DNA from 4 places in the Martinezella sp. CNPSo 3795 genome. Region 3 is predicted to be linked to each of the others. Evidence: predicted binding sites of a transcription regulator. Region 3 holds the regulator's gene; each other region holds the start of a gene.
The links. The regulator PhoB, encoded in region 3, activates phosphate uptake and scavenging genes when phosphate is short. The targets are predictions, from matches to a motif close to TGTCATNNANCTGTCAT.
Positions count from the first base shown of each region.

Region 1: pstS (phosphate ABC transporter substrate-binding protein PstS) is a predicted target of PhoB. The motif match lies at 4,263-4,279, and genes of this name have one in related genera.
Region 2: AC13QY_RS22555 (esterase-like activity of phytase family protein) is a predicted target of PhoB. The motif match lies at 4,618-4,634, and genes of this name have one in related genera.
Region 4: AC13QY_RS01670 (acetoacetate decarboxylase) is a predicted target of PhoB. The motif match lies at 3,513-3,529, and genes of this name have one in related genera.

Region 1 is NZ_JBXSOQ010000011.1:124,976-132,304, forward strand. Features, by position in the region: gene tnpA (IS200/IS605 family transposase) at 1-162, opposite strand, end outside; gene pstB (phosphate ABC transporter ATP-binding protein PstB) at 337-1,173, opposite strand; gene pstA (phosphate ABC transporter permease PstA) at 1,203-2,054, opposite strand; gene pstC (phosphate ABC transporter permease subunit PstC) at 2,065-3,036, opposite strand; gene pstS (phosphate ABC transporter substrate-binding protein PstS) at 3,113-4,138, opposite strand; gene AC13QY_RS25395 (cupin domain-containing protein) at 4,402-4,746, opposite strand; gene AC13QY_RS25400 (phosphatase PAP2 family protein) at 4,955-5,503, shown strand; gene AC13QY_RS25405 (O-acetylhomoserine aminocarboxypropyltransferase) at 5,617-6,900, opposite strand; gene AC13QY_RS25410 (CoA-binding protein) at 7,068-7,329, opposite strand, start outside.
Region 2 is NZ_JBXSOQ010000009.1:3,043-10,371, forward strand. Features, by position in the region: partial or broken gene mfd (transcription-repair coupling factor) at 1-326, opposite strand, end outside; gene AC13QY_RS22545 (FAD assembly factor SdhE) at 323-637, opposite strand; gene recG (ATP-dependent DNA helicase RecG) at 811-2,916, shown strand; gene AC13QY_RS22555 (esterase-like activity of phytase family protein) at 2,961-4,448, opposite strand; gene AC13QY_RS22560 (DUF502 domain-containing protein) at 4,686-5,387, opposite strand; gene glmS (glutamine--fructose-6-phosphate transaminase (isomerizing)) at 5,565-7,329, opposite strand, start outside.
Region 3 is NZ_JBXSOQ010000005.1:115,986-123,314, forward strand. Features, by position in the region: gene apaG (Co2+/Mg2+ efflux protein ApaG) at 148-540, shown strand; gene AC13QY_RS16185 (Hsp33 family molecular chaperone) at 560-1,549, opposite strand; gene argF (ornithine carbamoyltransferase) at 1,598-2,515, opposite strand; gene AC13QY_RS16195 (aspartate aminotransferase family protein) at 2,589-3,788, opposite strand; gene AC13QY_RS16200 (GcrA family cell cycle regulator) at 4,213-4,740, shown strand; gene phoB (phosphate regulon transcriptional regulator PhoB) at 4,830-5,513, opposite strand; gene phoU (phosphate signaling complex protein PhoU) at 5,545-6,258, opposite strand; gene pstB (phosphate ABC transporter ATP-binding protein PstB) at 6,309-7,124, opposite strand; gene pstA (phosphate ABC transporter permease PstA) at 7,140-7,329, opposite strand, start outside.
Region 4 is NZ_JBXSOQ010000001.1:338,732-346,060, forward strand. Features, by position in the region: gene AC13QY_RS01650 (cystathionine gamma-synthase family protein) at 1-363, opposite strand, end outside; gene AC13QY_RS01655 (class I SAM-dependent methyltransferase) at 700-1,479, shown strand; gene ppk2 (polyphosphate kinase 2) at 1,583-2,497, opposite strand; gene AC13QY_RS01665 (3-hydroxybutyrate dehydrogenase) at 2,594-3,382, opposite strand; gene AC13QY_RS01670 (acetoacetate decarboxylase) at 3,589-4,335, shown strand; gene AC13QY_RS01675 (patatin-like phospholipase family protein) at 4,373-5,530, shown strand; gene AC13QY_RS01680 (CGNR zinc finger domain-containing protein) at 5,645-6,265, opposite strand; gene AC13QY_RS01685 (alpha/beta fold hydrolase) at 6,573-7,329, shown strand, end outside.

The sequences.
Region 1 (7,329 bases), on a different contig from region 3:
ACCCTCTTCGATCTGGCAGCCTTTCTGCTGTGCCAGCCGACGTAAGAGTTCTCCCAACTCACGCCGTACGTCCCCGTACAGCCTTTTCGTTCGGTATTTGCTGCCAAAAACAATGTGATACTTGCAGTCCCACGTCGCATGCGAGAGCGTCTGCTCATCCATAAAACCTCCTTGTTCGAAGTCTGGGCCACCCCAGCGGTTCAAGCAGGAGGTCTCTCAACTACCGTGTAGAACTCGTCCAGTCCTCCACCGTAGGTGGAGGTTTATTATCGATATAACGAAAAGACGCGCCTGAAAGGCGCGCCTTCGCAAATTGTGCGGCAATGTCCAGCCGTATCAGCCGTAACGACCGGTGATATAGTCTTCCGTGCGCTTGACCTTCGGCGCCTGGAAGATCTGTTCGGTCGCGCCGTATTCGATCAGCTCGCCCAGATACATGAAGGCGGTGCTGTCGGAGATACGGCTTGCCTGCTGCATATTGTGCGTGACGATGACGATGGTGAAATCGCCCTTCAGCTGCGACACCAGTTCCTCGACCTTGGCGGTCGAGATCGGGTCAAGAGCCGAGGTGGGCTCGTCGAGCAGGAGGACTTCGGGACGAATGGCGATGGCGCGGGCGATACAGAGGCGCTGCTGCTGGCCACCGGAAAGGCCAAGTCCGCTCTGGTGCAGCTTGTCCTTGACTTCGCTCCACAGTGCCGTTTCCGTCAGCGCCGCCTCGACGCGGGCGTCCATTTCCGCCTTGGAGATCTTCTCATAGAGGCGGATGCCGAAAGCGACGTTCTCGTAGATGGACATCGGGAACGGCGTCGGCTTCTGGAACACCATGCCGACCTTGGCGCGCAGATCGTTGAGATCGACGTCCTTGGTGAGGATGTTGCGGCCATCCAGCAGAATCTCGCCAGCCACGGTCTGACCGGGGTAAAGATCATACATGCGGTTGAAGGTGCGCAGCAGCGTGGACTTGCCGCAACCCGAAGGGCCGATGAAGGCGGTGACCGCGTTCTTGCGGATATTCATATTCACACTCTTCAGAACGCGATGGCCGTTCTGATAGGTGAAATCGAGGTTCTTCACCTCGAGCTTCGCGAGCGCACCGAGATCCGACTGGGAAGCGGCGTCCTTCCCCTGTTGTGCGTTGACGCTCTGGAATTTGCTGTCGCTCATGTTCATGGTCTCATTCCTATCGTTCGACGGCTGCGTCATTGACGGCGCCCACTCAAGACACGGGCAAGGATGTTCAGGGCAAGGATGGCGACGGTGATGATCAGCGCACCGGCCCAGGCCAGTTGTTTGAGATCCTCGCCAGCATCGGCGGCAAGCGTGTTGATGGCAACCGGCAGCGTGGCGATCGGACCGGTCAGGCCCGTATTCATGAATTTGCTATAGCCGGCAGTGAAGAGAAGCGGTGCGGTTTCGCCGCTGATGCGGGCGATGGCCAGCAGAATGCCGGTGAGAATACCGGTCCAGGCGGAACGGTAGATCACCATCATCATGGACTTCCAGCGCGGCGCACCGAGCGCGGCAGTCGCCTCGCGAAGCGCATTCGGCACCAGCAACAGCATATCCTGCGTCGTTCGGTTGACAACCGGAAGGGCGATCAGCGCCAGCGCTAGGATGCCCGCGATGGCAGAATTGCCGTGCATGGGCACGACCACGGCGCCGTAGACGAACACGCCGACGATGATCGAGGGTGCGGACAGCAGAATGTCGTTGATGAATTTGGCGACCTCGGCAAGCTTGGTCCCGTTGGCATATTCCACCAGGTAGGTGCCGGCTAGAATGCCGATCGGCGCTGCGATCAGGATGGCGCAGCCGGTGACCAGCACCGTGCCGTAGATCGCGTTGATCAGACCGCCGCGCGAGCCCTGGGCCGGGATCGACATGGTGAACACGTCGAGGCTGAGCGCCGATACGCCACGATAAACCAGGCTGACAAGGATCACGCTGAGAAAGAATATGCCGAGAATGGCCGCGAGGAAGGACAGGGCCATCATCACCTTGTTCTTCGTATAACGCCTCGACACGAGATTCTGACGAACTGCATTTTCCATGGTTTTTTCCTCAGAGCGAGTCGCCGCGGCCGATCATCCATCTCGCCACTGCAAGCACGCAGAAGGAAAGGACGAACAGGAGCAGGCCGAGCGCGATCAGGCTCGACAATTGCAGACCGTCGGCATCGCCGAAGTTGTTCGCGATCTGGGCGGAAATGGTCGTGGACGGCGAAATGATCGACGATTGCAGACGGCTTACCGAGCCGACGACGAAGGTCACAGCCATGGTTTCGCCAAGCGCGCGGCCAAGGCCAAGCATGATGCCTCCGACGAGGCCACGGCGTGTATAAGGGATCAGGATGTGGCGGGCCACTTCCCATGTCGTCATGCCCATGCCGTAGGCGGATTCGCGCAGCATCGGCGGCACGGTGCTGAACACGTCGCGGGAGATTGCGGTGATGAACGGCAGGATCATGACGGCGAGCACGAGGCTTGCCGTCAGCAGGCCGACGCCCGGGGCCGGCGGCTGGAACAGCAGACCGATCACCGGCACCTGGCCGACCGTAGAGATAAGGAATGGCAATATATAGTTCTGCATGAGCGGCACGAGAATGAACAGGCCGACGATGCCGTAGATAATGGAGGGAACGCCTGCCAGAAGCTCGATGGCCGTACTGATTGGACGGCGCAGGCTGCCGGGGCAAAGTTCCGTCAGGAATATGGCGATGCCGATGCCGAGGGGAACGGCAATCAGCATGGCGATGAACGAACTTACAAGCGTACCGACCACGGCGGGCACGGCGCCATAAATATCAGCCGGCGCGCTCCACTTGGTGCCCCAGAGGAACGACAAGCCAAAGGTCTGAAATGTGGGCAAGGCATCGATGACAAGAACCACGAGGATTGCCAGCAGCAGAAGCACGACAAGAACAGCCGAGCCAAGCGTCATCAAATAGAAAATCCGATCCTGGATTCGGAATTTTCTGGTCGCGGCGGAGGTATTCACAGCCTGGAAGCCCGCCATTTGAGTCGCGTCAGCCATCGATTTCCCCTTGTCCTGTCACGAAAGGCGGACAGGGAAATACCCTGCCCGCCGCAACTTTCTCGCCTAGCACAAATTACTTCGTGCCGAAGTCCGTCTTCCAAGACTTCTCAACGATCTCGACAACATTGTCCGGGACCGCGAGATAAGACAGGGCGGTCGCGTCCTTCTGGCCATGCTCATAGGACCACTTGAAGAACTTCAGTGCCTCTTCGTTCTTAGCAGCATCGGCCGGCTTCTTATAGAGCAGAACCCAGGTCGAGGCAGCAATCGGCCAGCTCTTTTCGCCCGGCTGATTGGTGATGATCAGGTTGAAGTTCTTGGCCTTGGCCCAGTCGGCGTTGGAAGCGGCAGCCTTGAAGGTTTCCAGGCTCGGCTCGATAACCTTGCCGGCAGCATTCTTCATCTTCGCGAAACCGATGTGGTTGGCGACGACGTAGGAATATTCAACGTAGGAGATCGAACCAGCCGTCTGGTTGACGGTCGTGGAAACGCCTTCCGAACCCTTGGCGCCGAAACCGACCGGCCATTCAACAGCCGTGTTCGAGCCAACCTTTTCCTTCCACTCCGGCGAAACCTTCGACAGGTAGTCGGTGAAGTTGAAGGTCGTGCCCGAGCTGTCGGCGCGGTAAACGACCGAGATCGGCGTGGACGGCAGCTTTACATCGGGGTTGAGAGCCTTGATGGCTGCATCGTCCCACTTGGCGATCTTGCCAAGGAAGATGTCGGCCAGCGTCTTGCCGTCGAGAACGAGTTCGCCCGGCTTTACGCCTTCGACATTATAGGAAACGACGATGCCGCCGGAGATCATCGGGAACTGGGCAATGCCGTTCTTCTCGAGGTCGGCGTCGCTCATGGGCTTGTCCGAAGCGCCGAATACGATGGTCTTGTCGAGAAGCTGCTTGATGCCGGCGCCCGAACCAACCGACTGATAGTTGACGACATTGTTCGTCGCAGCCTTGTAGCCTTCAGCCCACTTGGACAGAACCGGTGCGATGAAGCTCGAGCCGGCGCCCGTGATGTCGGCAGCGGAGGCCGAAGCGGACATAGCCGCGATGAGGCCTGCAGTCAGGCAAAGCGAACGGAGTTTCAGGTTAAGCATAGTAGACTCACTTCCTCAAGTGAATGAAAGGATGGCGAGCAGAAGATCGGCGCGAGGTCCCCATGGTAAACGAACCTCCCCGCCTGAAATCTCCCGGCGACAGACTTGGCTCTAAAGACGCATTGTTTCAGTTTGATGACAGTTTAATGAAGCGGCAGTGACACAACCTGCGGCAATCATCACGGCCATCGCGGAACGGCAGGAAATGAAGCGCGCCAAAGGGCGCATGAACGCGAACTTCATGTTCTGATTCAAGAGCATCGTCAAAGACGGATCACATAATCCTTGCGAGTCGTTTCAATCACTTCCCAGGCCCCCTTGAAGCCCGGCTTCAAGATAAGGCGGTCGCCCGCACGCAGATGAAAGGCCTCGCCATCGTCTGACGTTACAACGGAGTAGCCGGAGAGGATATGGAAGTATTCCCACTCGTCATAGACGACCTTCCATTTGCCAGGCGTCGCCTCCCATATGCCGACGTAAAGGCCGCCATCGGCCTCTTCAACATTCCATGTGCGAAAGATTGGGGCTCCCGAAACGAGGCGATCGGCTGCGGGCGCGCCCGTTTCCGGTTCGATGTCGCTGATATCCACTGCCAGATAAGTCGTCACAAATGTCTCCTGTCGATTGCCTTATGTGGCTCTCCGCGAACCCAATAAAGCGCGAACCCGAAAAGCATATCATCCTGACCTGCCGCCCCACACCAGGCTCCCACCTTTCAGGGAAACGTCAGAAAACAATGCCCTAGTGCGCTTCGTTAATTTGGCTCGACCATCTCAATCAGGCCGAAATCGCAATCGTAGTTCAGAAGGGGCCAGCATGTATGGACTAGATGTCGTTATAACAGAGTGGATCAATGGCATAGCCGGAAACCCGACAGTCGACAGCCTGATGATCCTAATCACGGCTTACGGCGTTCCCTTGTTGATCGCTCTCGTCGCTGTCCAATGGTGGGTCGGAGAACGTCGATCGGAAACCCGACACGCACTCGTTGCCGCGGGCCTGACCTTCGTCATCGGTCTCGGCATCAACCAAGTCATCCTGTTTTTTGTCAGTCGCGTTCGCCCGTATGATGTCGGAGTCACCAAGCTACTTATAAATCGCAGCAATGACCCGTCCTTTCCCTCCGACCACGCGACGGCCGCGTTCGCGATCGTTGCCGCATTTGCGCTTCAACGCATGCCAGAGCGAAGCCTCTTCTTCCTACTCGGCGCGATCCTTGTCTCCTTCTCGCGAGTCTACGTCGGCACGCATTATGTCGGTGACGTCATGGGTGGGGTGCTTACCGCCGTTTTCGCGGCGATCCTGGTCAAGACGCTCTATCGTCCAGAAACCCGGCTGGATCGCTTCGTAACCGGCATCCTATAGGGTCAGATTTGAAGAGGCCATATATGCGAGCGCCCCGTTTTTCACGTTTTTTCGCCGGTCGCCTCAATACAACCCAATAAAAAAGTGTTGCCAAAGCTATGTGAGGAACCTCATCAGACTTTCGCGAGCGCCTGTTCCAGGTCGGCGATGATGTCCTTGACGTCCTCGATGCCGATCGACAAACGCACGACATCCGGGCCGGCACCGGCGGCAACCTTCTGCTCGTCAGTCAACTGTTTGTGGGTCGTCGAGGCGGGATGGATGACGAGCGAACGCGTATCGCCGATATTGGCAAGATGCGAAAAGAGCTCCAGACCTTCGACCAGCCCCTTGCCCGCTTCATAACCACCCTTCAGTCCGAAGGTGAAGACCGAGCCCGCGCCTTTCGGTGAGTAACGCTGCTGGAGGGCATGGTTCGGATCGTCTTCCAGGCCGGAATAGTTCACCCATGCCACCTTTTCCTGCGCTTTCAGCCAACGCGCAACGGCAGCCGCATTGTCGGAATGGCGCTGCATGCGCAATGGCAGCGTCTCAATGCCGGTCAGGATCAGAAAGGCATTGAATGGCGAGATGGCTGGCCCGAGATCGCGCAGGCCTAGCACCCGGCAAGCAATGGCGAAAGCGAAGTTGCCGAAAGTCGAATGCAGAACGACGCCGTTATATTCCGGGCGCGGTGAAGACAGCATAGGATAATTGCCCGAGGCGGACCAGTCGAAAGTGCCGCCGTCGACGATGATGCCGCCCATGGAATTGCCGTGGCCACCGAGGAATTTTGTCAGCGAGTGCACGACGATATCGGCTCCATGCTCCAGCGGCCGGATGAGATAGGGGCTTGCAAGGGTGTTGTCGACGATCAGCGGCAGGCCATGCTTGTGCGCGATGGCCGCGATCGCGGCGATATCGACGAAGGTGCCGCCGGGATTGGCAAGACTTTCGATGAAGACGGCGCGGGTGCGGCCATCGATCTGCGCCTCGAAGGTCGCAGGATCGGCGGAATCGGCCCAGCGGACTCGCCAGTCGAAATTCTTGAAGGATTGCCCGAACTGATTGACCGAGCCACCATAGAGCCGCTTGGCCGCAACGAAATTGTCGCCCGGCTGCATGATGGCATGGAAAACGAGCAGCTGTGCCGCATGACCGGAGGCCACCGCGAGAGCCGCGGTTCCGCCTTCAAGAGCCGCCACCCGCTCTTCCAACACCGCCTGCGTCGGGTTCATGATGCGCGTGTAGATATTGCCGAACTGCTGCAATCCAAACAGTGCAGCGGCATGATCGGCGTCCTGAAAGACGAAGGAGGTCGTCTGGTAGATCGGCGTCGCGCGCGCGCCTGTCGCCGGGTCTGGCTGCGCGCCGGCGTGGATCGCAAGCGTGTCGAAACCTGGGTTGCTGGTTGGCATATTTTTCCTCCCGCCGGATCTTGTTCGTAACGGGAAAAGCATAACGCCTGGCATATGAAAGTTAACCGCGAACTTTGCCGTGCTTCTCGGCTCGCGGAAAAAACTTGCCATCTTTCAGTGAGATCGCGCGATAAACGGCCGAATGCAGCCGTCATGCATGATCTCGGTCAAGCGACCAGACGCGGATACTCGATAGCCGGGCAGCGGTCCATGACGACCCTTACCCCCGCAGCTTCCGCTCTCGCCGCAGCCGCATCGTCACGCACGCCGAGTTGGCCCCAGATGACCGGGGGCCGCGGCTCGATCATGATCGTCTCCTCCACGACCGATCGGAGATATTCCGGCGCCCGAAAAACATCGACCATATCCACAGGCTCGGGAATGTCGGCCAGGCGTGCATAGACCCATTGCCCCAGAATTTCCTTGCCT
Region 2 (7,329 bases), on a different contig from region 3:
ATGGCTGCATGCGGCTTGCGATGATGCGCGATCAGGCCGGACAAAGCCGCCAAGCGCCGCGCCGAGGTGTCGGAGCTTGGGGAAACGCGGTCGTAGGGAAGGCAATCCCAGGCCGGCAGGGTGAGAACCGGGATTTCGGGCGCGATGAAGCCGAGCATCTGTTCGACATCGGCCATGTGCTGGCCGTCAGACATGACATAGGCAATCGGTTGGCCGGCCTTTGCCATTTCGGCAATCAGGAACGGCTCCAGGCCAGCCGGAACATGACCGATCGTCATCGGCTCGCTGGCGGCGAGCAGCTTCTTCGCGTCGAAACCGGGGATCATTTCGTCAATCCGAACCTTTCGGCGATCTCTTCGAAATCGGGCTTGTAGGAGGCCAGGCGCTCAAAGAGAGGCGTCTGCAAATGCTGCGGCGTCGGCTGGCTGCCGAGAATCCATTTGAGGAGATCGTTGTCCTCTTCAGCCATGATGCGCTCAAGCTCGTCGAGATCGGCCTCGGAAAGGCCTGGCAGCTCATTATCGGCAAACTGGCCGAAGACCAGATCCATCTCGCGGATGCCGCGATGCCAGCAACGGAAAAGGATGCGCCGACGGCGAGGATCGAGATCGGCACTGCTGAGGGTCAGCCCAGTCATCAAAAACACCTTTATGTTGATGCGTCTCTATAAAACCAGCGCTCACAGGTGGGAACCGGTTTTTAAGAAAAAAGCACCTGCGATGCAATTTTCCGGGGAGTGTCGGGCTCAAAGGGATCGAGTTCTCCGCTGCCCCTTGCCAAATGCGCCCTGCCCGTCGCATTTTGCCGGCCATGCGTCCCGCTATCCTCGACCCGCTGTTTGCCTCCATCTCTTCGCTGCCCGGCGTCGGGCCGAAGGTATCCGAGCTGCTGGTAAAGCTGCTCGACCGCGAAACGATCGACGATTGTCGGGTCATCGACCTCATTTTCCACGCGCCGCATTCGATCATCGACCGACGCGAGCAGCCCGGTATCGCGAGGGCGCCGCAGGGCGCCATCGTCACCATTACCGGCCGTGTCGACCGTCATCAGCCGCCGCCGAATGCGCGTAGCAACGTTCCCTATCGCGTCTATCTGCACGACGAGACCGGAGAATTGGCGCTGGTCTTCTTCCGGGGTAAGGCGCAATGGCTCGAAAAGCAGCTGCCGATCGACGAGACGGTCACCGTCAGCGGCAAGGTCGACTGGTTCAACGGCCGCCCATCCATGGTGCATCCGGATTACATCATGCGCGAGAGTGAAGCGGAAAACCTGCCGCTCGTCGAACCGGTCTATCCGCTAACCGCCGGCCTCACGCCGAAGTTCCTGCGCAAGACCATCGAGGCGGCGCTGCCGCGCATTCCGCAGCTGCCTGAGTGGGATGATATAACCCTTACGCAGAGGCAGGGCTTTCCCTCGATCTCCGATAGCTTCCACATGCTGCATGCGCCGAGAGATGCGGCCGATATCGATCCGCAATCTCCCGCGCGCCGCCGGCTTGCCTATGATGAATTCCTGGCGGGGCAATTATCGCTTTCGTTGGTGCGCCAAAGGCTGCGCAAGGTTGCGGGGCAGCCGGTGCATGCAACTGGAGAAATCAGCCGCAAGATACTGGAATCCCTGCCCTTCTCGATGACGAACAGCCAACGTGAAGCGGTTGCCGATATTCTCAAGGATATGGCGGGCACTGAGCGCATGCTTCGGCTGCTGCAGGGTGATGTCGGCGCGGGAAAGACACTGGTGGCACTGATGGCGATTGCCGCCGTGATCGAAAGCGGCGGCCAGGCCGTGCTGATGGCGCCGACCGAAATTCTGGCTCGCCAGCATCATGCAACGATTTCAAAATTCGCAGCGAGTGCAAACCTTTCCGTCGAAGTTCTCACAGGCCGCACAAAGGGACGCGAGCGGGATGCGATCCTCGAGCGCATTGCTTCCGGGGAAGCACAGATCATCATCGGCACGCATGCTCTCTTCCAGGACAGCGTCGCCTATGCCAACCTCATGCTGGCTGTGGTCGACGAGCAGCACCGCTTCGGCGTTCACCAACGCCTGCGCCTGACCGCGAAGGGCATCTCGCCGCATATGCTCGTTATGACCGCAACGCCCATACCGCGAACGCTGGTGCTCGCCGCCTTCGGCGATATGGACGTTTCGAAGCTCACTGAGAAGCCGGCGGGACGCAAGCCGATCCAGACGATCACCATTCCGAACGAGCGAACCGGCGACATCGTCGCGCGCCTGAGAAGTGCGCTATCCGAAGGTAAAAAAGCCTATTGGATATGCCCACTTGTGGAGGAATCCGAAGAATCCGATTTAATGTCGGTCGAAGAGCGTTACGAGACGCTGACGAGAGCGCTCGGGTCTGGCATCGGCCTCATCCATGGCCGGATGAGCGGCCCGGAAAAAGACGCCGTGATGATGGCCTTCAAGAATGGCGAGATCCGCCTGCTGGTCGCCACGACCGTCGTCGAAGTGGGCGTCGATGTCCCCGACGCGACCATCATGGTCATCGAACATGCCGAGCGTTTTGGCCTAGCGCAGCTTCACCAATTGCGCGGACGCGTCGGTCGCGGTGACGAAGCCTCGACCTGTATTCTTCTCTACAAAGGCCCCCTCGGTGAAACCGGGCATGCACGGCTGTCGATCATGCGCGAGACGGAAGACGGCTTCCGCATTGCCGAGGAGGATTTGAAGCTGCGCGGCGAAGGCGAGCTTCTCGGCACGCGCCAGTCCGGAACACCAGGCTTCCGCATCGCCAGCCTGGAAGCCCATGCCGATCTTCTGGAAATTGCCCGCAAGGATGCCGCCTATCTCATTGAGCGCGATCCGGAGCTCACCAGCGAGCGTGGCAGTGCGGTACGCACCCTGCTCTATCTCTTCCGTCGCGACGAGGCGATCCGGTTCCTGCGAGCGGGGTGAGCGGATGGACGCGTTAGCCGCGTCCATCCCTGTCTCTCACGACATTACTTTGCGGCGAGGCCGGGAATGGTGACCTGGAACACCTGGAACATGGTGTCGACATCGGCACCGCTTTCATCCTTGTAGGCGGCTCCGACCTGGAAACCGTCCTGGGTGATGAAGTCGTTATCATTGGCAACGAACAGGAAGTAGTCGTCGGGCAGCTTCGGATCCTGAACGCTGACGATCGACATGGCCTCCCACTTTTCCGAGAGGTTGTTACGGTCGTTCGGCGCGCCATTGTGCAGACCGAAGCGCGCAAGATCGGCGCTGTCGTTGATGTCGATGAACTGGCTGACGACAGCCGGCTTGACGGAGGGATCAAGAACGCCCTTTGGCGCGACAGCCGTGTCGCCGTCGAACTTGCCGCCGGCAATATCGGTGGCAGCGGACACATCGACGGCAACGATGCTACGATAGAGCGACTTATCGCCCTTCTGGCCATAACCATTGTTGCTGTCGCGCGCCAGCATCAGGAAGCTTGTCGGTGAGAGTGCCACGATTTCGCTTTGCGCGGCGACGGCCGTCTTGCCCTTTTCATTGGTAAAGACAGGCAAAGGCACGACATATTCGTGCACCAGTTTCAGATGGTCGAGATCGGCGGCATCATAGACCAGGGCGCGTGTATTCTGCCTGGTAGAGCTGGAATCGCCACCGTCCTGGCGGGTCGCGGACTGAAGCACGACAATCAGGAACTTGCCGTCCGGCGTCAGGGACATCCCCTCGAAGCCCTGATTATTTTGGCGCCCGCTGGTCGGATCCTTCGGATCGGGCGCGGCTTCACCGGGACCGGGATTGTTCGAGGAAAAATTCACGGCGCCGTGGCGCATTGGCAGATACGCCGCCGGCGGTGCCGTGGCCGAGATCATGCGCCCGTCTGCCGAGAAGCGATAGATGTAAGGACCGTATTCGTCACTGATGAACATCGAACCGTCGGGCAGCCGAGCAATAGCTTCGTTATCGAGCGAGATCTTGCCGTTCGGTGCCTGCGGCAAAAGCGGCATACCGCTTTCTGCCTGGCGAACGCCGTTGGCGGGGTCGAGGCCGGTGGTTTCGTTGCCCTTGTTGTCTTTCAAAAGCAGAGTATCCGCGAGCTTGGCCTCGACGCCCGACTGTTCCTGGCCGGCCGGCGGCGTCGCGCCGGGAGCGACCGGAGTCAGCTTGATATCGATGGTGTTGAGACGTCCGCGATAATCGGTGGTGCCGGCGACATTATAGCCGCGGTCCGGCAGCAGCCAGAGCGAACCCTTATAGGTGCCGTCGGCATTGCGGACCCAGCTCTTGGTGTCGATCGACATTCCCGAACCGGAACCGAAGGTCTCGCCGAACTTGTCGCGCAGATTGGCGGGGATACGACCGACCGCGACACGTCCCTTGTTGACGAGCGTCACGCCCTGGACTGCGATGGAATTATCAGCAAGCGCCGCGACTGGTGCGGAAAAAACAAATGCTGCCAGCGCGGCCGACAACAGCGGCAAGCTCTTCGAATGCATATATTTCAAGACAATATCCTCCAGTGAAAATATGTATGGAGACAATGAGATCCATCTCCGACCCGCTCTCAAGCCGCGTCGAAAAACAACAGCCGGGGTCGAAACTCCGAATGTTCGATGATGAGATGCATCCGATTGCCTGTCCCGTAGGACGATCTAAGGCGTCAATATGATAGAGACATGACAGCTCGCGTGATACGCGAGGCCAGGCAACCTACGACAGGAACGGGAGCGTTTCTAAGTCAGCGATTTTATCGGAACGGGCCTGGGCAGCCCCTTCGCCGCGATGAGCTCTTCCTTGTATTCGGGCGATACAAGTCCGCCCGAGATCAGCAGTTTGGCGCCATCCTCCGGGCTCATGTCGAGCACCGTGATCTTTTCGCGTGGAACGAAAACCAGAAAGCCGGCCGTGGGCACAGGTGTCGGCGGCAGAAAGACCGCCACCATGTCCTGACCCATGGCATTGAATTTCGAAGCAATCTCACCCTTGGCATCGGTCGATATGAATACCATGGACCAGAGGCCTGGGCTTGGATATTCGATCAGCCCGACCTTCTTGAAGGATGTGCCCTGCTCTTTCAACACAGTCTCGAAGATCTGTTTGACGCTCTTATAGATGGTCCGCACCAGCGGCACGCGGTTGACGATCGACTCCCCGAAGCGGACGATGCTCTGGCCAATCAGGTTCTTGGCGAGGAAACCAACGATCGTGATGAAGATCATCGCGATCACCAGGCCGGTCCCCGGAACGGCGAAGTTCAGATAGCTTTCAGGATCGTAGCGCGCGGGAATATAGGGGCGAACCCAGCTATCGGCCCAATGAACGACGGACCAGGTCAGCCACAGGGTAATGGCGATCGGGGCGCAGATAATCAGGCCGGCCAGGAAATTGTTTCTGATCCGCGTGGTTACGGACATTTTGATGAGTTTTTCAGTCATTCGCCGCTCGAAAACTCCGTTCCGCCGCCTACTGCTACCCGGCAAATCCTCCCCACCATCTCAGAATGGGAATCGTGCCAGAAATCAGTGCGGCATACAACCCGCCAGCTGCGTCCGCGAGCCGAACAAACGTCCGGCTCACGATGACGTGACGGCAAATGCGGGACGGAAGTTGTCCTATTCCACGGTGACCGATTTAGCGAGATTGCGCGGCTGATCGACGTCCGTGCCCATGAAGACGGCCGTATGATAGGCAAGCAATTGAATCGGCAGCGAGAATATGATCGGGGCGATGATCTCGTCGACGACGGGCAAGGTGATGGTCGCCATGGTCGGCAATGTCGAGGCTGCCGCACCAAGCTCATCCGTGATGAAGATGATTCGGCCGCCGCGTGCTGCCACTTCCTGCATGTTGGAAACGGTCTTGTCAAAGAAGCGGTCATGCGGAGCAATGACGATGACGGGCATATTCTCGTCGATCAGCGCGATCGGCCCGTGCTTCAATTCGCCGGCCGCATAGCCCTCTGCGTGGATATAAGAGATTTCCTTCAGCTTCAGCGCGCCTTCCATGGCGAGCGGGAAGCTGGTGCCGCGACCGAGATAGAGCACATCCTTGAACTTCGAGATTTCGCGCGACAGGCTTTCCATCTGCGGCTGGATGATATTCAGCACATTCGCCATGATACGCGGCATCTCGACGAGATGGCGCACCATTTCCTGTTCATCCTTGGCGCTGACCGTGCCGCGAGCAACGCCCGCTCCGATCGCGAGCGATGCGAGAACCGCAAGCTGGCAGGTGAAAGCCTTCGTCGAGGCGACGCCGATCTCGGGACCAGCCAGGATCGGAAACACCGCGTCGGACTCACGCGCGATGGTCGATTCCCTGACGTTGACCACGGCGCCGATCTTCAGGCCGTTGTCCCGGCAATAGCGCAGCGAAGCCAAGGTATCCGCGGTCTCGCCGGATTGGGAAATGAACAGCGCCGCTTGCGACGGCGACAACGGCATTTCGCGATAGCGGAATTCTGAGGCCACATCGATTTCGACCGGAAGACGCGCATAGCGCTCGAACCAGTATTTGCCGATCAGGCCGGCAAGATAGGCGGTGCCGCAAGCCGAAATTGCAAGGCCGGACACGCCGCCGAAATCTATGGCCGAGACATCCGGGCGCACGCGATGGCTGGCGAAATCGATATAGTGGCTGAGCGCATGGGAAATGACTTCCGGCTGCTCGTAGATTTCCTTTTCCATGAAGTGGCGATGATTGCCCTTATCGACCACATAGGCGGTCGCTTGGGAAATCTGCCGCGGCCGGCTCACTTCCTTGCCGCTGAAATCGAGAATGGTCGCGCCGGCATGGCTAACGATGGCGCAGTCACCATCGACGAGATAGGTGATTTCGTTGGTGAAAGGCGCAAGTGCGATGGCATCCGAGCCGAGGAACATCTCGCCCTTGCCGTAGCCGACCGCAAGTGGCGGGCCAGAACGCGCCGCCATCAGCGTGCCGGGATCGTTTTGAAACATCACGGCCAATGCATAGGCGCCCGTCACACGGTTCAGCATTTTCAGCATGGCCGAACGTGCGTCCAGGCCTTCGCGAACGTATTTCGCCAATAGATGAGCGACAACTTCCGTATCCGTTTGCGAGGCAAATTCCTGGCCTTCGGCCTTCAGTTCTTCGCGCAGCTCGGAGAAGTTCTCGATAATGCCATTGTGGACGACAGCAACACCTTCGACGAAATGCGGATGGGCATTGGTTTCATTCGGAACGCCGTGGGTTGCCCAACGCGTATGTGCAATGCCGGTCGTGCCGGGCAAAGGATCCGACTCGAGGCGCTTTTCCAGATTGAACAGCTTTCCCTCCGCGCGGCGGCGATCCATCACGCCGTCGTGGATCGTCGCAACTCCCGCCGAATCATAGCCGCGGTACTCGAGCCGCCGC
Region 3 (7,329 bases):
CGGGCTGGTTATAGGATACCGCTAGATATCCCGCTCTTGGCGAGGGTGGTGGAATGCGGATAATATGCCGCGGATGTGGAAATGCTGAAGCGGCAGTGAGGCTTGGAGAAGCGCTCGGCGCTTCAGGGCAGTGGCAAGGTATCAGGCATGTATCGCGCCCTAACACGCGACATCGAGGTTGTCGTCGAACCTTTTTATCTGGAGGAGCAATCCGATCCGGACGACGATCGCTATGTCTGGGGATACCGCATCGTCATATCCAACCATTCGAAGAAGGCCGTGAAGCTGGTGACGCGCTACTGGCACATCACCGACATGAATGGCATGGTGGATGAGGTGACGGGGCCGGGCGTCGTCGGCGAGCAGCCGCATCTGAAACCCGGCGATACCTATGAATATTCATCGGGCTGCCCGCTGGATACGCCGTCAGGCATGATGTTCGGCCATTACCAGATGGAAACGGACGACGGAGAGCAATTCCATGTCAAGATCCCCGCCTTTTCTCTGGACACGCCCAACCTGTTGCGCACGCTGAACTGAGCCGACAAAATCGGCAACATCAGGCCGCCTCTATCTCCGACACTTCGAAGCGATACGTCGTAGAGCAGAATTCACAAGTGACGGCGATCTCGCCATTCTCCTGGCTGGCCTCGATCTCCTCGGCCGTGAAGCCCTTCAAGACGCCCTTCAGCTTGTCGCGCGAGCACGAACAGCGGTCATAGACGGCCTTCGGCTCGTAGACGCGTACGCCACGCTCGTGGAACAGGCGATAGAGAAGGCGCTCGGTGCCAACCTGCGGATCCGTCAGCTCATCGGCATCGATGGTTTCCACCAGGCTGCGTGCCTCCGCCCAGGCATCGTCTTCGACATGATCGCGCACGCCGGTATCGCCATCGCCGCCATGCAGGTCCGGCTGACGCATACGCTCGGGCGCTTCGGGCAGGAACTGCGCGATCAGGCCACCGGCCCGCCAGCGGTGACGCGGCTTGCCGTTCTCATCGCGGTCGAAAAGTTCTGCCGCCCCCAGACGCACGCGCGTCGGGATCTGCTCCGACTGGCGGAAATAGGTGCCGGCAATCTCCTCGAGCGAGGCGCCATCAAGCGCGACAATGCCCTGATAGGGCTGGCTGAAACGGCCCTGATCGATGGTGAAGGCGAGGACGCCTTTGCCGAGCAGCTGTTCCGGCTCGGTCCGGCCTTCGGCGACTGCCTTTTCCAGTGCTTCTTCGTCGAAACGGGCATAGGCGCGAACATTTTCCGGCGTCGTGAAATCGGCAACCAGCAGGTCCACGGGTCCGTCGCCCTTGGTCTGCACGGTGAACTTGCCTTCGAATTTCAGCGACGTGCCGAGCAGGACGGTCAGGACGATGGCCTCGGCCAGAAGGCGTGCAACCGGCGTCGGATAGTCATGCCGGGCAAGGATCGCGTCCAGCAGCGGACCGAGCTGTACGGCACGGCCGCGCACGTCCAGACCTTCCACCTGGAAGGGAACGACATGATCGTCACCGGCGAAATCAAACTGACCCAGCGTTGCGGCATTTTCGGCCATTGCTTTACTCCTACTGCGCCCGCGCCCCTGAGACGCGGTTTAATATCTTCAGATCGCGCCCAGGCACCAAGCAAGAATCGACTTTTGCGCATGAAGGCGGTTTTCCGCCTCATCGAAGACAACGGATTGCGGGCCATCGATCACCTCGTCCGTCACTTCCTCTCCGCGATGGGCGGGCAGGCAATGCATGAACAAAGCGTCTTTGCCGGCCTGTGCCATCAAAGCCTTGTTGACCTGATAGGGCTGGAAGACGTTGTGACCGCGTGCCCGGTGCTCCTGATTCATGGAAACCCAGGTATCGGTTACCACGCAATCGGCGCCGGCGACCGCACGGTCTGCATCATGCGAGAGCATGATTTCGGCGCCCTCGTTGCGGGCCCAGTTCAGATAGTGATCCTTCGGCTCAGAACCAAGGGGTACCGCCATATTCATGCGATAGCCGAAGCGTGCCGCACCTTCGATCAGCGAATGCAGCACGTTGTTGCCGTCGCCCGTCCAGGCAAGCGTCTTGCCCTTGATCGGGCCGCGATGCTCCTCGAACGTCATGATATCCGCCATGATCTGGCAGGGATGCGTATCGTCGGTCAGCGCGTTGATGACCGGAACGGTCGCATGTTCCGCTAGCTCCAGCAGGCGCGAATGATCGGTCGTGCGGATCATGATCGCATCGACATAGCGCGACAGCACCTTGGCCGTATCGCCGATCGTTTCGGCGCGGCCAAGCTGCATTTCGGTGCCGGAGAGGAACAGCGTCTCGCCGCCCAGCTGTCGCATGCCGACATCGAACGAAACGCGGGTTCGGGTGGACGGCTTCTCGAAGATCATCGCCAGCATCTTGCCGGCGAGCGGCTTGTCGGCAGTGCCGGCCTTCTGCGCGCTCTTTCGCACGATCGCGTCATCGATGATGTTGCGCAGATCGGCAGCCGGAACGGCAGAGAGGTCGAGAAAGTGTTTCGGAGAAGCCATGTCCTTACCTGTGCTCCAGAAAAAACAATAACGCCCGCGTGGGGCAGGAACGCCCCGTCAGCGGGCGTTGAACTCAAGCCGATTTCTTGGTGCGGGCAGCGCGCGCACGCTCGGCGGCACGCTCCAGGCGGGCAAGACCTTCGCGTGCTTCTTCGGCGGTGACGACCAGCGGCGGCAGAAGGCGGATGACGTTATCGCCGGCCGGCACGCCGAGCAGATGCTCGGCACGGATAGCCTGCAGCAGCTCTGCCTGCGGAATGGCCGCCTTGATGCCGAGCATCAGACCTTCGCCGCGAACGTCCTCGATGATGTCAGGAAAACGATCCTTGAGCGAGGCGAGCCCCTGGCGGAAGACCAGCGAGACATCGCGCACATGCTGCAGGAAGCCTTCGGCAAGCACGATATCGAGAACGGCATTTCCGACCGCCATGGCGAGCGGATTGCCGCCATAGGTGGAACCGTGGGTGCCTGCCTTCATGCCTGAGGCGGCTTCTGCCGTCGCAAGGCATGCACCGAGCGGGAAACCGCCGCCGATGCCCTTGGCGACAGCCATGATATCAGGCTTGATGCCGGCCCATTCATAGGCGAAGAGCTTGCCAGTGCGGCCGACGCCACACTGTACTTCGTCGAGGATCAGCAGCAGGCCATGTTCGTCGCAGATCTCACGCAGCCCGCGCAGGAATTCGTTGGTGGCCGGACGGATGCCGCCCTCGCCCTGAACCGGCTCGATCAGGATTCCGGCCGTCGCATCCGTGATGGCGGCGCGCACGGCATCGAGATCGCCGAATTGTACCTGATCGAAACCCGGTGCCTTGGGTCCGAAGCCCTCGATATACTTCTCCTGGCCGCCTGCGGCGATGGTCGCGATGGTGCGGCCGTGGAAGGCGCCCTCGAAGGTGATGATGTGGAACTTTTCGGGATGCCCCTTGGCGAATTGATAGCGCCGCGCCGTCTTGATGGCGCATTCCAGTGCCTCGGCGCCCGAATTGGTGAAGAATACCTTGTCGGCGAAGGTCGCTTCCGTCAGCCGCTTCGACAGCTTCTCCTGACCGGGCACCTCGTAGAGGTTCGACAGGTGCCAGACCTTGTCGGCCTGGGCCTTCAATTCGGCGACGAGATGAGGATGGGCGTGACCGAGCGAGTTGACCGCGACGCCGGCTGCGAAATCGAGGTAGCGCTCGCCATTTTCGGTGACCAGCCAGACGCCCTCGCCTCGCTCGAACCGTAACGGAGCGCGCATATAGGTGTCATAAAGCGGCGTGGTCTCGGCCATGGCCATATCTCCTGATCACAACTTTAAGGACCGATCGCTTCGATTTGATGAAACGGGTCCGAAAAAATCAAAAATGCCGCCTTGCGGCGGCCCGGGCACTATTGATGTTTTGCATCGCGATGTCAACAAAACTGGCGTTTTAGCAGGTGCGAGATAGCGCTTGCGGGCAAAAGAGATAGGTTCGGCGGCGCCTATTGCAGAAATGCCACGCCTAGGCAGCAAGTTGGGGAAAACCTCGAAATCGATTCCTCAAGATTCTCGCGACTCTTGTCACGGAGTCAGCCTCACACTAGGTTAAAAAGCAATTGCTAGACTGCATGCGGCGGAACTAGTCACCACAATTTTAGAGCGTTTCGCGCCTCGTTCCCATGCGAGGCAATGGTGAGGGATTCTGCCATCGGAAACGCGACAGCGGAGACAGGGCATGAATTGGACAGACGAACGCGTCGAGAAGCTGAAAAAGCTATGGTCCGAAGGGTTGAGCGCCAGCCAGATCGCTGCGCAGCTCGGTGGCGTGAGCCGTAATGCCGTTATCGGCAAGGTGCACCGCCTGAACCTTCCTGGCCGAGCGAAGGCGGGCGGCACGGCAACCGCGACGCGCACGCCAAAGCGCAGTGCCGCGGCTCCCCGCGCAACGACCTACGGCTCGCGCGTCGCTACCCGCACCGTGGTCGCCCGCCAGCAGGGTGCAACCATGCTGAAGGAAGAGATCGAGATAGATTCCGTCAATGAAATTCAGTATCGCCCGGCATCGAACGTCGTCGTTCCGATCTCCCGCCGCCTCGGCCTGACGGAGCTGACGGAACGCACCTGCAAATGGCCGGTCGGGGACCCGCTGAAGGACGACTTCCACTTCTGCGGCAATGACAGCCCGGATTCGTCCCCCTACTGCACCTATCATCAGCGCATGGCCTACCAGCCGGTGCATGACCGCCGTCGCAACAACGGCTGAAAGTTACCGCAAGACAAAGAGAAACGGGCCCCTCGAGGCCCGTTTTTCTATTTCCGCCGCTATTTAGTAACACCCGAGCGGCGAGCCGCTCAGGCTTCCATGGAATAGCCCGCGCCGCGAACGGTGCGGATGACATCCTGCATATTGGAGAAATTGAGCGCCTTGCGCAGACGGCCGACATGGACGTCGACCGTGCGTTCATCGACGTAGATATCGTGCCCCCATACGCCATCGAGCAGCTGCGAACGCGAGAAGACGCGGCCTGGCGAGGACATCAGGAACTCCAGCAGGCGGAATTCTGTCGGCCCCAGCCGGACTTCGCGGCTCTTGCGGTGGACGCGATGGGTTTCGCGGTCCAGCTCGATATCGCCGCAACGCAGCACCGTGGAGAGAACCTCCGGGCGGGCGCGCCGCAGCATCGCCTTGACGCGGGCCATCAGCTCCGGCGTCGAGAACGGCTTGACGACGTAATCGTCCGCGCCGGTCGAAAGTCCGCGCACGCGCTCGCTTTCCTCGCCGCGAGCCGTCAGCATGATGATCGGCAAGCGCTCCGTCTCCGGCCGCATACGCAGCCGGCGGCAGAGCTCGATGCCGGACACGCCGGGGAGCATCCAGTCGAGGATCAGGAGATCGGGGATGCGCTCCTGGAGACGCAGCTCGGCCTCATCACCTCTGAGGATCGTGTCGACCTCGAAGCCTTCGGCCTCAAGATTGTAGCGCAGCAGAACGCTAAGCGCTTCCTCGTCTTCTACAACAGCAACTCTCGGAACCATGCGCCTATGGTCTCCTTTCTTCGCTTCCAGATTATTCCGTCACTGCGCCGACGGTGTTGGCGGTATCGTCCTTCGGGCGCTCGCCTTCCGGCTGAGCACCGGTCGCCATGTAATAGATCGTCTCGGCGATGTTGGTGGCATGGTCGCCGATGCGCTCGATGTTCTTGGCGCAGAAGAGAAGATGCGTGCAGGTGGTGATGTTGCGCGGATCTTCCATCATGTAGGTCAGCATCTCGCGGAAGAGCGAGGTGTACATGGCGTCGATTTCCTCGTCGCGTTCGCGGATCGACACGGCTTTGTCCGGCGAGCGGGTGGCGTAGACATCAAGAACTTCCTTGAGCTGGCTCAGTGCCAGTTCGGAGAGGTGTTCGATGCCACGAGCGAGACGACGCGGCACGCCCGTGCCCTGAACGGCGATGACGCGCTTTGCGGTATTCTTGCCGAGATCACCGACGCGCTCCAGATCGGAGGCGATGCGGATCGAGCCCATGATTTCGCGCAGGTCCGCTGCCATCGGCTGACGACGAGCGATGGTGACGATCGCCTTGTCACCAACTTCGCGCTCGGCATGGTCGAGAACGACGTCGTCGGAGATGACCTTCTGGGCCAGGGCCGCGTCGCTGTTGACGAGAGCGCGTACGCTGTCGCTAACCATCTGCTCGGCCAGGCCGCCCATTTCGGCAATGCGGCGCGTCAGAAACTTCAGGTCTTCGTCATAGGCAGAGAGAATGTGAGTGGAGACCATTTTTCTATCCTCAAGTGAACTGTGTGAAAGGAGCCGCGCGCCTGCCATCATCAACCAAAACGGCCCATGATGTAATCCTGCGTGCGGAAATCGTCGGGATTGGTGAACATCTTATCGGTGTCGTTCTCCTCGACCAGGTGGCCGAGATGGAACATTGCGGTACGCTGCGAGACACGAGCGGCCTGCTGCATGGAATGCGTCACGATGACGATGGTGAAATTCTCCCGAAGCTCGTGGATGAGATCCTCGACCTTGGCGGTTGCGATCGGATCGAGCGCAGAGCACGGCTCGTCCATCAGGATCACCTCCGGGCTGACCGCAACGGCGCGCGCGATGCAGAGGCGCTGCTGCTGGCCGCCCGACAGGCTCGTGCCGGCGTCATGGAGCCGATCCTTCACCTCACCCCAGAGACCGGCCTTCTGCAGACTGGTTTCGACGATATGCTCGAGATCGGCCTTCGAGCGATGCAGGCCATGGATGCGCGGGCCGTAGGCGACATTCTCGTAGATCGACTTCGGAAACGGGTTGGGCTTCTGGAAGACCATGCCGACGCGGGCGCGCAATTCCACGACGTCGATGCTGTCGTCGTAGACATCCTGATCGTCGAGCGTGATCTTGCCGGTGACGCGGCAGGTCTCGATCGTATCGTTCATGCGGTTGAGGCAGCGCAGGAAGGTGGACTTGCCACAGCCGGAAGGGCCGATCAGAGCCGTGACCGTATTGGCGCGGATCTTCAGATTGACGTCGAAGAGCGCCCGCTTGTCGCCGTAGAACACAGAAACGTCCTGGCCGATCATCTTGTAAGGGATCGTCGTCATCTTCTTGGCCAAGGCTCTTTCGCTGGCAGCTTCCGTCATCATGTTCATTTCGTGCGCCCTCCCTTACCAGCGCCGCTCGAAGCGGCGGCGCAGCAGGATGGCGCCGATGTTCATCGCGACGAGGAAGAAGAGGAGCACGATGATGGCGCCGGACGTCCTTTCGACGAAGGCCCGCTCGGCTTCGCTCGCCCACATGTAGATCTGCACCGGCAGCGCCGTCGAGGGATCGAGCGGCGATGCCGGATAATTGGCA
Region 4 (7,329 bases), on a different contig from region 3:
CGGTCGCGCGAAGGTGAGAAGGGTTGTTGCGATGGCCGACATGCCGGAGGAAAACAGCGCGCCGCTTTCTGCCTTTTCATAGACGGCGAGGCGATCCTCGACGATTTCGCTGTTCGGGTGGTTGAAGCGTGAGTAGACGAGCCCGACGCCAGTGCCCGCCGGCGGTTCGGTGCGGCCGGAGATATAATTGAAGAAATCGCGTCCGTCCTCGGCCGATTTGAAGACGAAGGTGGAGGTCAGGAAAACAGGCGGTTTGACCGCGCCCTCGGACAATTCCGGGTCATAGCCGTAATTCAGCATCTGAGTTTCGGGATGCAGCGCATGGTTGCCGATATGCGTTTTGGACGGATGCGGCGCAGTCATGACGGTCTCCTCGGCCGATGATATGAATTTTAGACTCACATTATACATCACTTAGGATGCCGGCTCGCTATTCGTCATCATCTGCGATGTGGTTTCGGCATTGATCCTAATATGGGCCGGACTATCCAACTCGCGCATGGCTATCCGGAATACGACAGAAAGGCCGCAATATTCGTGAGCGGTGCTCGCCTTGAGGCCGTGCCGTCCCAATTTTCGAGAGCTTCCGGCTTCGCTGCCGCAGTCGTGGCAGAAACGGGGCGTTTCTTGATCGACCGGTTCCAATCGATGAGCAAGCTCGGAGGCGAAATGCATGAAGAAAACCAGTGAGGTTTACATTTGAAATCGGGCGTTCGAAAATTTGTGTTTAGCGATCTTCAGAAAATCGATGGTTACATCGATCCGCCGGATGCGCTTGTCTTCCTGTCTTTGATCGAAAAGCAAAGGCAGGAGAAACTTTATGGCGGCCTCGCCGAAATCGGGGTTTACTACGGGCGGTCCTATTTTTTGCTGCGCAAGATCAGCGCACCCGATGACAATGTGCTTGCGATCGATCTTTTCGACATAGAAGCGGATGGTGCGCAATATCAACGCTTCCTCGACAATGGAAGATCACTGGGCATTCCCGTTGATGAGGATCTCGTCATAACGGGTGATAGCACCGGGCTCGATCCGCAGGCCATCATCGACAAGGTTGGGCAGGTTCGTTTTTTCAGTATCGATGGAGGGCATTTGCTTCGCCACATCGTTGCCGATAGCCGGTTGGCGAAGAGCGTACTGGCCGATCATGGCATCATCGCCTTTGACGATACGTTCAATCCGGCCTGGCCGGAGGTGACGATCGGTGTCTCGGATTTTCCGCGCAGAAACAGCGATAGCTTTGTCGCCTTTTGTGTGACGAAGTACAAGACCTATGTCTGCCGCCGGGATTTTCATGGGCTCTATCGAGCCGCACTTGGCAGAGCACGACATCTCCTGCCGTTTGAACATGTGGAGATGGATTTTCTTGGCTCGAAAGTTCTCAGGCTGCACAATCCCATCAACCGGAGAGTCGCCTATGAGCTCTTGCGGCGGCTGGGTTTGGGCGCCATGTCCGAATGGGCCTATCGTTCAGCCTGACCTTGAGCCGGCCTCGCCTGCTGGTGGCGGAGTGACAGGGATTTCGTTTTTCAAGTAATCCTTCAGAGAGGCCCGCCAGAAGCGGGCCCCTCATCGGTCCTGATCAGTAGATTTCCGGCACATACATTTCCGGCGGCACCGGCGTACGGTGATAATCTGCATTACGCATGCGTTCCGGCAGCACGATTTCCGGCTTCGGCACGCTTTCGTAGGGGATCTGGCTCAGAAGATGGGCGATGCAGTTGAGGCGCGCCTTCTTCTTGTCGACGGCGTGGACGACCCACCACGGCGCTTCCGGAATATGGGTGCGCTCCAGCATCTCTTCCTTGGCCTTGGTATATTCCTCCCAATGCACGCGGCTCTGTAGGTCCATCGGCGACAGTTTCCACTGCTTCAGCGGATCCTGGATGCGCATGTTGAAGCGGAATTCCTGCTCTTCATCGGTGATCGAGAACCAGTATTTGATGAGGATGATGCCGGAGCGAACCAGCATGCGCTCGAAATCCGGCACGGAGCGGAAGAACTCCTCCAATTCCTCCGGCGAGCAGAAGCCCATGACGCGCTCGACGCCGGCGCGGTTATACCAGCTGCGGTCGAACAGCACCATTTCGCCCGCGGTTGGCAGGTGCGCTGCATAGCGCTGGAAGTACCATTGATGCCGTTCGCGCTCGGTCGGTGCCGGCAATGCGACGACGCGGCAGACGCGCGGATTGAGGCGCTGCGTGACGCGCTTGATGGCGCCGCCCTTGCCCGCGGAATCGCGCCCTTCGAACAGCACGACGACCTTCAGCTTTTTGTATTGGACCCAGTCCTGCAGGCGCACGAGCTCGTGCTGAAGCCGGAAAAGTTCGCGGAAATAGATGCGGCGGTCGAGCGTCGCCTCACCTTCGCTGATAAGGCCTTCTGCGACCAGTTCGTCCAGCCGGTCCTCTTCGAGCTGCATCTCCAGCTCTTCGTCGAAGCTGTCGACGATCTCATCCTTGATACGGCTGAGCGGGTCCTGGGTTTCGTCGGTCATTGTGCGCCTCCTGCTCTGTTTTCATGTTGATGCTGCAGCCCTGGGCTGCTGAGAGCCGGCACGGTGCTCAAGCATGTGCCGGCTATGGCTGCGGTGTTATTCGGCGGTCCAGCCGCCGTCGACGGAAAGCGTCGTGCCGGTAATCTGCTTTGCGGCGTCACTGCACAGGAACACCGCGATAGCGGCAACTTCGTCGACGGTTACGAATTCCTTCGTCGGCTGGGCGGCCAGCAGCACGTCATGCTTGACCTGCTCTTCCGTCATGTTGCGGGCCTTCATGGTCTCGGGGATCTGCTTTTCGACGAGCGGCGTCCAGACATAGCCGGGCGCGATGGAGTTGACCGTCACGCCGTTCTGCGCGGCCTCGAGAGCGATGGTCTTGGTGAGGCCGGTAATGCCGTGCTTGGCCGAGACATAGGCGGACTTGAAAGGCGAGGCGACCAGCGCATGCGCCGAGGATGTATTGATGATTCGACCCCATTTGCGCGCCTTCATGCCGGGAATGGCGGCCTTGATGGCGTAGAAGGCGGCAAGCAGATTGATGCGGATAATCGCCTCCCACTTGTCGTCGGGAAACTCCTCGATCGGGGCGACGAACTGGATGCCGGCATTGTTGACGAGGACATCGAGGCTGCCGAAGGCTTCCTCGGCTTCACGCACCATCGATGTCACTTCCTCGCCATTCATCATGTTGGCGCCGGAATAGCGGCACTTCACGCCGAAATCGGCTTCGATCGCCGCGCGCTCCTTTTCGATCGCATCGGCATCCCCGAGGCCGTTGATCGTGATGTTCGCGCCCTCGGCGGCAAAGGCGCGGGCGATCGCAAGCCCGATACCGCTCGTCGAACCGGTGACCAGTGCATTCTTCGAAGTCAACGAACCCATGATGCAACTCCTGCAATCTCTATGACATGGTTGGGTAGAGGGAAATGCTCAAGATGAGCGCACACTGCCAGCCTGATATGTCGCTTTGATAACAGCGCGGTTTTGCCTCGCGGCGCTGCCAATCATTGGCTGACACTTCACTGTCATGCAACCGTGCAAGTTTTCGCTCTGGCGCCCGGCGATTTCCTCCAACGACGGACAATACGATGAAGGTCGAAGACATTCTGAAGCATGCCTATGCGATGCCGCTGACCAATCCTTCCTATCCTCCAGGGCCTTATCGGTTCTTCGATCGCGAATATATCATCATCACCTATCGCACCACGCGCGAGGCGCTTGAAGCGGTCGTCCCGGCGCCGCTCGAAATCGACGAGCCGCTGGTGAAATACGAATTCATCCGCATGCCCGATTCCACTGGCTTTGGTGATTACACCGAGACCGGACAGGTCATCCCCGTGACCTATCGCGGACAAAAGGGTGGCTATGTCCACTCCATGTATCTTGATGACGATGCGCCGATCACCGGCGGGCGCGAGATCTGGGGCTTTCCGAAGAAGCTTGCCAATCCGAAGATCGTCAACGAAGGCGAAGTCATCGTCGGCACGCTGCATTACGGCAGCGTTCTCTGCGCCACGGGCACGATGGGTTACAAACACAAGCCGATCGACCAGGGACCGCTTCTAGCAGCTCTCTCGGAACCGAATTTCCTGATCAAGATCGTGCCGCATGTCGATGCCACGCCGCGTATCTGCGAGCTCGTGCGCTACTATCTGACCGATATCACCATCAAGGAAGCCTGGACTTCGCCGGCTGCCCTCGATCTTCGGCCGCATGTCATGGCCGACGTCGCGCGACTGCCCGTGCTGGAAGTGGTTTCGGCGGTTCATTTTACCGCCGATCTGACGCTCGGGCTAGGCGAAGTCGTTCACGACTATCTCGCCGAGCGCAGGTAGCCGAAGCCTTATTGTTAGACCATACTGGAGACGGATCGTGCTCGAACGAAATATCAAGGCGGTAGCGCCGACCATCCCGGAAATAGCCGCGCAATATGATCGCGTTGCCCTGGTCTTCCAGGGTGGCGGTGCGCTCGGCGCCTATCAGGCCGGCGTCTATCAGGCGCTTGCCGAAGCGGGATGCGAGCCGACCTGGCTCTCGGGCGTCTCCATCGGCGCAGTCAATGCCGCGATCATCGCCGGCAACGAGCCAGGCCGGCGGTTGCAGCGTCTGGAGCAGTTCTGGCAGATCATTTCCGGCCGCAAGATCTGGGCCTATACGCCGGAAGGCGATTTCTTCCGCGATATCCGTAATCGCACCAGTTCCTGGATGACTATGACCATGGGCCAGCCCGGCTTCTTCAAGCCGCGCTTTCCCAATCCCTGGTTCGAGCTGCCGGGAGCCGAGGGGGCAACCAGCTTCTATGACTCGGCAGAGCTCAAGAAGACGCTGGAGATGCTGATCGACTTCGACGTGCTGAACGATGGCAAGAAGCGCTTCAGCGTCGGCGCGGTGAATGTCCGCACTGGTAATTTCGTCTATTTCGACACCGACAAAGTGCGCATCGGCCCCGAGCATATCATGGCGAGCGGCGCCCTGCCGCCGGCCTTGCCGTCCATCCGGATCGAAGGCGAATATTACTGGGACGGCGGCATCGTTTCGAATACGCCGTTGCAATATCTGCTCGATCAGGAAGAGGACCGCAGCTCGCTCGTCTTCCAAGTGGATCTTTTCAGTGCCCGCGGCGTCCTGCCGCGCAGCATGCCGGACGTGCTCTCGCGCCACAAGGACATCATGTATTCGAGCCGCACGCGGCAGAATACCGACAATTTCAAGCGTATTCACGGACTGAAGATGAAGCTCCTGAGCGCCCTAAAGCGTGTTCCGAAAGAGCAGTTGACTGCGGAAGAGGAAGAGCTGATTGCGGATTATTCCGATGCCGGCGTCGTCAATATCGTGCATCTGATCTATCAGCATAAGAACTACGAAGGTCACGCCAAGGACTATGAGTTCTCCGGCACGTCGATGCGCGAGCATTGGGACATGGGCCTCGAAGATACCAAGCGCACGCTGCGCCATACCGACTGGCTGCTGCCACCCTTCAGCGACGATGCCGTCGCCATCCACGATCTTCACAGGGAAGATCCGGCTTGAGCCAATGGTGTTCTCGGCTCGACTCTAGTGATATCGGGCAGGAGCGAGCTGGGCTTAGCTTCAAGCTGTAATTCATGCTTCCAGCAAAACGCCTGTCTTTTTGCGGGACTGGCGTCAGCTCTGCTTGAGCCGATGTCGATGGGCTGCCTGCTTGGAGCGATTGCCGCACATCGCCATGCTGCACCAGCGTCTGCGGCGCCCGCGGGTATGGTCAACGAACATCAAGGTGCATGCGTGGCCTTCGCAGGCCTTCACATCGGAAAAATCTTCCGTGCAGACAAAACGTCCCAGCGCTTCGCCGATCGGTAATAGCAGCGATTCCGGAGAGCGCCATTTCCGCATCGGCTGAAGGCAGAGTTTGCGATCTTCGCCCGGCTTTCTTGTGACAATCCGGCTAAAACCTTCATCGCGTTCCAACAGACGGTTCAGCGGTTCCAGATCGTTCAAGGCCTCTGATGCCAGCGGCTTTCCCCTGTGGGAGTTTACGAAAGTTCTGAACCACTCACGCAGGCTTCTTGCCTGGTCGGCGACTTTGTCGAGTTCGCCCGGCAGCGCCTGCTTGCGCATGGCGGCAAGCGTTTTCCGCGGCACTAGGCCTGCCTGTTCCAGCCAGCGCAGCAGACCCTCTCCGTCGTCAATCCAGTCGATCGGCACATCCACCGGCGTTGCGACCGAATTGAGGAAATCCAGTCCGAGCGTGTCGCCAACGAAGATGGCGGGTGAACGGCTGTCCATCGACTGCTCCTTATTCCGGCCGACAGGGGGCTGAAAGGCCGCTCGAAAACATAGCGACTATATAACCCTTCCAAAGCCTCTTGACAAGTTACCCAAGTGAAGAGTAACCATATCAGTGTCATTAAAGAGGTTATTTATTCCAACTGGCGGGAGAAGGCCAATGCTACTACAGAGGGCCGAGTTGTCCGCGCTGATGATGGCGTCTGTCGCTGATATCGGTGCCAATGCAGGCGCGTCCGCGGCATCATTTGAATTCTGAGATGTAACCTAAAAAATAGATGTTCATAGGTTACGAAAGGAGCTTAACATGACTGATATCACCTATCGCAGCGTCAATATCGAAGATGTCAAGGTTTTCTACCGTGAAGCGGGCTCGGCCGGCGCGGACAAGCTTCTGCTGCTGCATGGCTTCCCGACTTCCAGCCACATGTTCCGCGATCTCATCCCGCTTCTGGCGGATCGCTACCACATCATCGCCCCAGATCTACCCGGCTTCGGGCAATCCGACGCGCCGAAGGGCAGCAACACATTCGACAGCATCGCCGAGACGATCGACCGTTTCACGGAAGTCGTTGGCTTCGACCGTTTTGCCGTCTATGTCTTCGATTATGGTGCGCCGACCGGCTTCCGACTGGCGTTGAAGCATCCGGAACGGATCACGGCGATCATCTCCCAGAACGGCAATGCCTATGAAGAGGGCCTGAGCGAAGGTTGGAATCCGATCCAAGCCTATTGGCGCGAAGCCTCCGATGAAAATCGTAATGCCCTGAAGGCATTCCTTCAGCCGGACGCGACGGCGTGGCAATACACGCACGGTGTCCCGGACCTCTCGAAGGTCTCTCCCGACGGCTATTCGCTCGATAGTCTCTATCTGGCCCGACCTGGTTCGGAGAAGGTGCAGCTCGATCTTTTCGGCGACTACAAAAGCAACGTCGCGCTCTATTCGACCTTCCAGAATTATTTCAGAACCTACAAGCCGCGTCTGCTTGCGGTCTGGGGCAGGCACGATCCCTTTTTCTTGCCGCCAGGTGCTGAGGCCTATCGCCGGGACATTCCAGACGCGG